3 regions of the Caldanaerobius fijiensis DSM 17918 genome follow, and region 2 is predicted to be linked to each of the others. Evidence: riboswitches for the same ligand, from Rfam matches in the RefSeq annotation. Region 2 holds a riboswitch; each other region holds the start of a gene.
The links. A riboswitch is a leader RNA that binds a small molecule or an ion and turns the genes downstream of it on or off. The one in region 2 is predicted to bind fluoride.
Positions count from the first base shown of each region.

Region 1 (3,226 bases), on a different contig from region 2:
GTGCCAGGTGCTTTTTGTCCTGTTTCAAAAAACAAAGCTGTGGAGAATTCCATAAAGTTTATAAGGTTGGACAATAATATTAGTTTTCAAGAGGTATTATCTGATCTCGATGAGTATCTCAAAGGTATTTCAGCAGATATACCTGATTCTGAGCTGTTTAAAAGATAAAAGGATATTGATAGATTGTAAATGAACAAGGGGTGTAAAACCCCTTTTAAAAAACTTTTGTTCCATTGTGAATTTCATAGTTCCAGTTTTGACCATAGTTGTTGTCCCAGCAATTTTCGTTATCTTTAAAACAAAAATTCAATCTACTGCTATCAGTTACTTTTAACGTTGCTTCCCATCCATGGGGTGTCTTATGCATTTTGATGTCCTTTACATCTTTCCAATTGTCATTGGAACCATATCCGTAGTGAAGGTATATTTCGCTGGGATTGTTTTTAGCTAAAAAGCCGTTATAGGTTATTGTAATCTGATCACCTACGGTTATTGGTACCGGAGTTACGCTAAGAGAGGAAGTTTTGCTTAAACTGCTTAAAACCATATTTTATCCTCCTTTTTATTTACCTTATTTCAAAAATTATTTTTTGATTAAATTTATATAATATGAATGGAACTATTTTCATAAAATACGTGTTTTTACAGTTCAGATAAAAGCATTCCTGCCAGGATCAATACAGCACCAATACTATTTTGTGTTGTCATAGTTTCACCTGCTAAAATATAAGCAAAAATAGCAGAGAATATAGGTTCAGCTGTAAATATCAATGCAGTGTGGGCTGCCGTTGTATATTTTTGCACAGCTGTCTGCACAGTAAATGCTATGGCTGTGGCTAGAAGGCCTGTTATTAACAAGGCTTCCCAGGTAAATATGTTTTTAGGTATTACAGGTTTTTCCCATATAAACGTTGCTATTGTGCTTAAAACAGCTACAGTGCCGATTTGATATATTGCAAAAGGTATAGCTTTAATATACTTGTTAAATATAGAAATAAGTATTATCTGCATGGAGAAAAAAAAGGCACATATCATCGTATATATATCTCCGATGTTAAATGACATATTTTTAAGGCTGTTTAAATCAATACTCAGAAATCCAAGACCTAAAAAAGCTATTATAGTGCCATATATAGTGAACTTGTTGCTTTTTTTATTTAGTATAAAAAATTCAAAGAGAGGTACTAATATGACGCTAAACCCCGTTATAAACCCTGATTTTGAAGCGGTGGTGTACATAAGCCCTAAGGTTTGAAAAGCATAAGCTAAAAAAAGTGATGCACCAACTATAAACGAGTAAAATAGTGTCTTATAGTCTACTTTAAAAGTGTATTTGTAAAAGATTATAGCGAGAGCAATGAATGCTATAAAAAATCTTATAGCTAGAAAATTAAAAACGGGGATATCTTCTATAGCTTTTTTTACAGCAATAAATGTAGCGCCCCATATCAACGTGATAACCAGTAGTGCTATGTCGCTTCTTAATTGTTCTTTTTTCAAATTATATTCCTCCCTCAATTCACTAGCTGGATTTTTTGAAGTGTAAACACGTAAATTATAGCATAAAATGAGCTTTTATTGCAGGATTTTCATTTTTATTTCTATTGTATAGCGTGTTGACAGTATGGTATAATATACTAAAAGTTATGTAAAAGCCTCATAAAGTTTGCCAATCAGTTGACAATATAGAAAAAAATTAATAGGTGATGGGACTCACCATTATGTGCCTTAAGGCTGATGGTTCCTACTAAGTTGTTTGAGAAGGAGTAGTAGGAACTTTTTTATTTTAATGGGGAGGTTGGATAAACGTGAAAAGGCATATCGATTATTTTGAGATGGTTGATGCATTAAAAGCGGATGTTGTTTGTCCTGTTTGCTATTTAATAGATAAATCTGTTGAAAATTATATAGATTCATTTTTATATGAGGGCGTAAATGATGTCGGAATGCGCAAAAGCATAAAATATGCCAATGGATTTTGTAACTATCATGCATGGAAGTTAAGAGAACACGGAGATCCGTTAGCCCATGCCATACTTTATTCTGATTTAATAGAAAATGTTTTAAGGGGTAATATAAGTGAAAAAATACAACCAAAAGAAAAATGCCCATTGTGTAGTAATGAACTGGAAGCAGAAGAGAGATATCTTTCTACATTAAAAGATGCTTTATCTGATGATGAATTTAAGGATTTATACGTGAACTATGGTGGATTGTGTATGAATCACTTTTATTCATTAATAAAGTTATTACCAGTAAAGGATGAGAGGAGGGATATTGTAACAAGCATACAGAGAAAAAGATTGGAAACGATACTAATGTATCTTAAAGAAATAATAAGGAAGTCTGATTATAGGTTCTCTAGTGAACCTTGGGGAGATGAGAAAGATGCCTGGATAAGAGCTGTATACATGTGGGCGGGTAGAAGATGACGAAGTGCTGTTTGAATTAAAATTTAATGAGGGGTGAGTATTGTGGAAGTACGACAGGACGAAGAAAAGTCATTGCGCAAAAATATAACAGCTCTGGGTTGGGTTGCATTTTTCGGTGGGTTAAGCCAAGATATGATTGCACCTATTTTGCCTACATTCTATTCTCAAATTCTTGGATTAAACAAAGAAATGATAGGAATTATCGAAGGCAGTGTGACAACCGCCGTCAGCATAATGCGAATATTATCTGGCATTATATCTGATAAAATAGGGAAAAGAAAAACGCTTGTATTTATAGGTTATTTGCTTTCAGCTTTAGGCAGAATATTATTATCAATAACCAATATCGGATGGGTAGCTTTTGGTTTGCGATTAACAGATGGTGTAGGGAAAGGAATGAAAGATGCACCTCGGGATGCGCTTGTCGCGAGATCTTCAAAAATGAAAAACATGGGATTTGCTTTCGGTTATCAGAGGATGCTGGATACATTAGGGTCATTTATTGGTCCATTGATAACAGCAGGACTTTTGGCTATTCTGATTAATTATATGAATGTCCAAAGATATAAGTTTATATTTTTAATTGCGGGTATTGTCGCTTTTATTACAATATTGCTTGTAGGGTTGTTTGTAAAAGAAAGAAAAACAGAAATTAATACAAACAATAAATTCAGCTTTGATATTACAGTTTTTAAAGGAAAATTTTTATTGTTTTTTATTGTCATGCTCATTTTTACTTTTGGAAATAGCAGTGATGCTTTTTTGATCCTACGGGCTCAAAATGTAGGGGTAAA
Region 1 is NZ_FQVH01000001.1:128,557-131,782, reverse strand. It holds gene BUB87_RS00655 (NifB/NifX family molybdenum-iron cluster-binding protein) at 1-168, shown strand, start outside; gene BUB87_RS00650 (carbohydrate-binding protein) at 215-547, opposite strand; gene BUB87_RS00645 (DMT family transporter) at 643-1,500, opposite strand; fluoride riboswitch at 1,694-1,754, shown strand; gene BUB87_RS00640 (DUF6062 family protein) at 1,809-2,432, shown strand; gene BUB87_RS00635 (MFS transporter) at 2,475-3,226, shown strand, end outside.
Region 1: linked by a shared signal. The riboswitch ahead of BUB87_RS00640 (DUF6062 family protein) and the one ahead of BUB87_RS11790 (DUF6062 family protein) in region 2 are both predicted to bind fluoride.

Region 2 (3,226 bases):
TATGAAATAAATGGGATTGCATTTTTATATATTACAAGATATTAAAAAATGGAATGTATGAAAGATTTGAGTATGATAAAAAGAATGAAAGAAAAAAACAAGTGAGTTAAAGAAACAGGTTTTTGCTTTATATCTGGCATATAAAAAGAAGGAGACACCTTTAATTGCAAAGGTTTTGGCTGCTATAGTTGTCGCATATGCACTAAGTCCCATAGACCTGATACCCGACTTTATTCCAGTATTAGGATATTTGGATGACTTCATACTGATACCTATGGGGGTTGCGATTGCATTAAAGTTAATTCCAGCAGAAATTATGGAAGAATGCAGGAAAGAAGCGGAGACAAAATTGGAAAGTGATATTCCGGAAGCCAAGGCAGCAGGTGTGATTATTGTAGTGCTGTGGATATTAATTTTAGGATTTATCGGGTATAGAATACTTAAAATTATTATATAGATAAGATATTATAAATTATTTAAATAGAAAGAAGGAATCAATTTGGATACTCTATGGACATATATTGTTCTTTTTGCAGGCAGTTTTTTGGCTGCTGCAATATCGGGGGCAGCGGGTTTTGGGGGTGCGTTACTGTTGCTTCCACTATTATCCAAAACAATTGGTACAACAATGGCTGTGCCAATACTGACCATTGCACAGTTAATTGGCAATTTATCACGGGTTTTCTTTGGTTTTAAACAAATTAAATGGAAACCTGTGTATATGTTTATAATAGGTGCAGTGCCAATGAGTGTTTTGGGAGCATTTTCTTTTGTAAAAGTGCCGAAAGAAATCATTACAAGAGGAATTGGATTTGCTATTATTGTTTTTGTGGCATTAAAATATTTCAAAGTGCTTAAATTTGAACCCAGTGACAGAACAATGCTCATTGGCGGGGCAGTGACAGGTTTGATTTCAGGCCTTGTCGGCAGTGCAGGACCGATAGGGGCAGCATTCTTCCTTTCATTGAACCTTTCACCTGTATCGTATATTGCAAGTGAAGCAGTAACTGCTGTTGCTATGCACATTTCAAAGACAGTTATTTATCAGAGGTATCTTGGTATTGGACTATATGTGCTGGAAATTGGATTATTCATGGGTATTGCTATGATTGCAGGCACATGGGCTGGCAAAAAAGTTATTGAAAAAATGCCTAAAGAAAAATTTGTAAAGTTTGTAGGTATTCTTTTAACACTTATTGGATTACAAATGATGATATGGGGTTAATCAATTCTCAAATAGAATTTATAGGAATTGAAAAATTCAAATAATAAAATTTATGGAATAATATATCAATTTCATGTAACCTATGCTATAATATACTTTACATATATAAATATGGTGATGGGGCTCACCTTAAATGCGAAATGCTAATGGCTCCTACTTTGATAGTTTACTGTCAAGGTAGGGGTTTTATTTTTTGTAAAGAAAGTAATTGAGGTTTTGCATAATTTATATGATTTATTAACCCTGTCATGAAATAATATAGCAGGAATGCATTGGGGAGGTGTCTTATGAAGGAAGAAATTTTTGCTATCCCATTATGGGACGCTTTCAGGAAGGATACCGAGTGTCCATTATGTGCAATTCAGATGGATGTTGAAAAAAGATATATAGAAAGTGTTTTGGACGGAGAAACAGTTATGGACTGGGAGTTTAACAATAAATTAAAGAATTATACTTTTTGTGAAAAACACTTCAGGAAACTTTTTGAATATCCAGATAAATTGGGTTTGGCTTTAATTGTTGAAAAACTTCTAACTTATGAGATGAAGTATTTGGAACAGATAAAAAGAGAAAGTAAGCCTGACTGTTCCTTTAGATTTCCGATTATAAGAAAAGCCAGAGATAAAATGTTCCGTAAGAGAAATAGCAATGAAAGAAATTTAAGCACAGAAAAACAGTGTTATTTATGCAAACATATTGAAGAGACAATGTCGGTATATACAGAAACGCTAATAAATTTATGGGAGAAAAATAAAGAATTCAGAACCTTATATGAAAGTTCAAAAGGGTATTGCCATAGACACTTTCATAGTGTTATTAATTTATCAAATAAACTTGTTGATAAACTGGCAAAAGAGAAATTTTTGGATTTGAGTTTTAAAATTCAGCAGGAAAATATGAGAAGGCTAAATGAAGAATTGAAATGGTTTATTAAAAAGTTTGACTATCGTTTTGCCAGTGAGCCGTGGAAAACGTCAAAAGATTCATTATCAAGAAGTATTATTAAGATAACAGGGAATTTTACTGATAGGGTATAAATCTTTGAAGGGAGAGGATGCTATGAATTATTTGTGGTTAATATTTGCATTATTATCGGCAATAACCGCAGCCCTGGTCTCTATATTTGGGAAGATAGGGTTAAAAGGAATAGATGCAAATACAGCAACTGCCGTAAGGTCTATAATAATGGCTGCTTTTTTGGTTTTTGTCGTTTTAATACAAGGAAAATTAAATCAAATACCTTCAATCATATCAAATAGGAAAACGATTGTTTTTATTGTTTTGAGTGGAATTGCAGGGGCTCTATCCTGGTTGTTCTATTTCATGTCTTTAAACTTCGGAAAAGTATCACAGGTTGCCCCTATTGATAAACTAAGCGTAGTTTTCGCTGTTATTTTATCAATTTTATTCTTGGGAGAAAAAGTAAGCATAATAAGTGGTCTGGGTGTTGGCCTTATTGCAATAGGTGCTATATTAGTTGCTTTAGGATAGTAAGTTTTTAAAACATAGGATTATTGAAGTGTAAATTTTAAATATAATGTTCTTTACGAATATAATAAAAGAAAAATCTAAAAGAAAGGTAAGGGATTAGTATGAATTACACTCATGAGGTTGAAAAAATGACTTGTGTAGCCAAAGGCCCTAATCATGGTCCAGCACCTATACCACAAGAAGGGAAATGGGTAAAAGCCAAAGAAATAAAGGATATTTCTGGTTTAACTCATGGGGTAGGGTGGTGTGCTCCGCAGCAAGGTGCATGTAAACTTACTCTTAATGTGAAGGATGGGGTTATACAGGAAGCATTGGTAGAGACATTGGGATGCTCTGGTATGACGCACTCCGCTGCAATGGCAGCAGAAATATTAGCAGGAAAAACAATTCTCGAAGCACTCAATACAGACCTCGTATGCGATGCTATCAATACTGCAATGCGTGAGTTGTTTCTCCAAATTGTATATGGCAGAAGCCAAACTGCTTTTTCAGAGGGAGGGTTGCCTATAG
Region 2 is NZ_FQVH01000038.1:4,239-7,464, forward strand. It holds gene BUB87_RS11775 (Csac_0668 family 2Fe-2S cluster-binding (seleno)protein) at 1-10, shown strand, start outside; gene BUB87_RS11780 (YkvA family protein) at 176-457, shown strand; gene BUB87_RS11785 (sulfite exporter TauE/SafE family protein) at 500-1,225, shown strand; fluoride riboswitch at 1,330-1,388, shown strand; gene BUB87_RS11790 (DUF6062 family protein) at 1,513-2,262, shown strand; gene BUB87_RS11795 (EamA family transporter) at 2,285-2,716, shown strand; gene BUB87_RS11800 (iron-sulfur cluster assembly scaffold protein) at 2,818-3,226, shown strand, end outside.

Region 3 (3,226 bases), on a different contig from region 2:
GTTTCCTATATATTTAAATGTGTCCATGACAAACCGAGGTAACTTTATACCCAGGAATATAAAAACTATTCCTGTTATAAATCCCATTAATGCTGGAGAAAAAATTTTTTTTATCGTTTCCAGTGAAAGTACTGGTAATCTGTCACCGTTATTTCCGTCTCTGGCTATGCCATATATTCCTATGGTCCAAAAAAGACTGGTGTTTGCCACATAATATAAGAGAACATAAGGTATAGCCTTATCGCCAAACAGGCATTGGTTTACAGGTAATCCTATGAAAATTGTATTGGAAAAAGCAAATAAGGCTACGAAAGCACCCCGCCTATTTTTGTCGATATTTAAAAGGCGTGCTAAACCTATTGCCAGGATGTATGCTATTAATATGCTGGCAAATGCTGCTAATGAACCCATTCCGTAGTGCAATAGTTTATCCTTTGTAAATGTGTCCATGAGGTTTGAAATCATAAGGGCTGGGAGGGATATATTTACGACCAATTTTGAAAAAAGCGACGCTATCTCCTCATTGAACCAGCCCTTTGAAGTCAGTACATATCCCACTGAGATCATTACGAGGATTGCGAGTATGCCCTGGGCAGCATCTATGAATATCATTGTAGGACACCTTATCGCCAACTATAGGGGTAGCCATTTTAAGACATTTTGTATGTATTTGTCCCAGAATCCCCACTCATGTTGGCCGGGTCCTTCTTCATAGGTAATATCGAGGCCTAGTTTTTGGCAATAATCTCTAAAAGCTATGTTGCCTTGATAGAGGAAATCTTCTGTACCACAGCATTGGTATAGTTTAGGCTTAGGTCCTTGGGATTGTGCTACCTTTTGGGCCAGATAATACAGGTCATTATCACTACCTTCTACAGTCTGAGGATCTCCAAATATGTTATAAAATTCAGATGCCATAGGTTCAGCAGCATTTTTAACCAGATTTACTATATCTAGTGCACCTGATAAGCTGGCAGCAGCGGCGTATTTATCTGGACATCTTAATGCTAGCTTAAAAGCTCCATAGCCTCCCATGGATAAACCTGCGACGAAATTGTCCTCCCTTTTATCAGACAGGGGGAAGAAGGATCTGGCTATTTCAGGAAGTTCCTCACTTATAAAGGTCCAGTAGCGGTAACCGTTTTTCATGTCTGTGTAAAAACTTCGGCCGACGGCGGGCATTACTACTGCAAGCCCTAATGGAGCTACATAACGCTCAATAGAAGTTCTGCGCAGCCATATGGTGTGATCATCTGATAATCCATGCAATAGGTACAAGGTAGGATGTTTTGAACGTATGGTACGGCCTTCCATACCTATCTGGTTCTTAGTCGCTTGAGGAAGAATCACATACATAGATGTAGAAACGCCCAGTACCTCAGAGAAAAAATCACAATGTATGAGAGCCATATGTATACCTTCCTTCTATAAGATTTTACTATAGTATACAATTTTTTGACGGTACAGGCAAGTGGTTATAAAAATACAGCAGGTAATACTTGCGCTTGTGAAGAACAATTGATATAATAAAGAAGGTTCAAAGATATATTTATATTTTGACTTTCTTTAATAAGGCGATGGAGCTCGCCTTAAATGCCTGAGATGCTGATGGCTCCTGCTTTTAAAAAATTAAAAGTAGGAGCTTTATTTATTTTTATTGAAAGGAGAAGCTAAGATTGTATCGAATTATATTAGTAGGAATTGGAGGATTTTTGGGAGCGTCTATAAGGTATATTATTTCTGGTTTATGCGTAAAAGTGTTTGGAGATACCTATCCTTATGGCACATTATTTGTGAATGTCTTAGGAGGATTTTTTATAGGGCTCATTATGGAGGCAAGTATTAATGGATGGCCTATCCCGCCTAATTTGAGGATTTTCCTTACGACAGGCGTGTTGGGTGGTCTTACCACTTTTTCTACGTTTGGCTACGAGACCATTTCTATGTTGAGTGATGGTAGCTATTTATTGGGAACAGTCAATATAGGCCTTAATTTGATATTGTCACTGGTAGGTGTGTGGATGGGAAAATTTTTAGCTCAGATATTGTTATAGGATGGAGGTTTTTAAAGTGAATATAAAAGGGAAGGGAAAACTGCTCAAAATTTTTATAGGTGAATCTGATCAATGGCACGGTGAACCATTATACCATGCGATTGTTAAGAAAATTAAAGAAAATAATCTGGCAGGTGCCACGGTTATTCGAGGCATAGAAGGCTATGGGGCTAATAGCAGAGTACATAGTGCCAGGATATTGAGGCTTTCGGAGGATTTACCTATTGTTATTGAAATAGTTGATGTTGAAGACAAGATAAATAATATATTAAGCGTATTAGATGATATGATAAAAGAAGGTTTTATGATAGTGATACAAGATGTGGAGATATACAAATATGCAGGTTCTAACAATAATAAATCAAAGCATGAGAAGCAAGGTTAAATATTTTCTAAGATGTGTAGAAAAAAGGAATCAAAAGTGTTAATATATTTATAGGTTTTATTGCTAAAGATTTGTCGTTATTTTTTGTCATAATTAGGGGGTTTATTTAATGGATATAGAAGTAAAAGTGCCAATGTTGTCAGATAAGATGAAAAAGGGGCGTATTGCAAGTTGGCATGTAGAAGAAGGTCAGTACATACAAAAAGGTGTACATTTGTTTGACATAACAGTAAATAAAATGAATTTTAAAGTTTATAGCGATTATCAGGGAATGCTAACGAAAATCGTTTGTCCTACGGGAAGTACGGTTCAGCCTGGCGATGTGGTAGCGGTTATTGCACAAGTTGATGAGGTACAGGCGACTGCTGTGAGCGGAGAAATGACTAAACAGGAATATAAGAATTATGATGTGGCAATTATAGGCGCAGGTCCTGGAGGATATGTAGCTGCTATAAAGGCCGCAAAGAAGGGTGCAAAGGTCGCGCTGTTTGAAAAAGACAAATTGGGCGGAACCTGTTTAAACAGGGGATGTATACCTACAAAGTCTTATGCTAGGGCCGCTGAAGTATATGGTATCGTAAGGCAAGCCAGTCAGTTCGGCCTTGATGTAAATATAAATTCTTTTGCCTATCTTAAAGTTGTTCAAAGAAAAGATAGTATTGTAGAAGAGCTTAGAGAAGGTATAGATGCCTTGCTTAAATCAAATGGTGTTGATGTGTTCTATTCTGAAGCGAAAGTGGATAAAGAAAAAAACATAATATTTGGTGAGAATAAGCTTAAAGCTAAA
Region 3 is NZ_FQVH01000013.1:26,978-30,203, reverse strand. It holds gene BUB87_RS06915 (AEC family transporter) at 1-612, opposite strand, end outside; gene BUB87_RS06910 (alpha/beta hydrolase) at 634-1,410, opposite strand; fluoride riboswitch at 1,565-1,625, shown strand; gene crcB (fluoride efflux transporter CrcB) at 1,677-2,054, shown strand; gene BUB87_RS06900 (DUF190 domain-containing protein) at 2,071-2,439, shown strand; gene lpdA (dihydrolipoyl dehydrogenase) at 2,549-3,226, shown strand, end outside.
Region 3: linked by a shared signal. The riboswitch ahead of crcB (fluoride efflux transporter CrcB) and the one ahead of BUB87_RS11790 (DUF6062 family protein) in region 2 are both predicted to bind fluoride.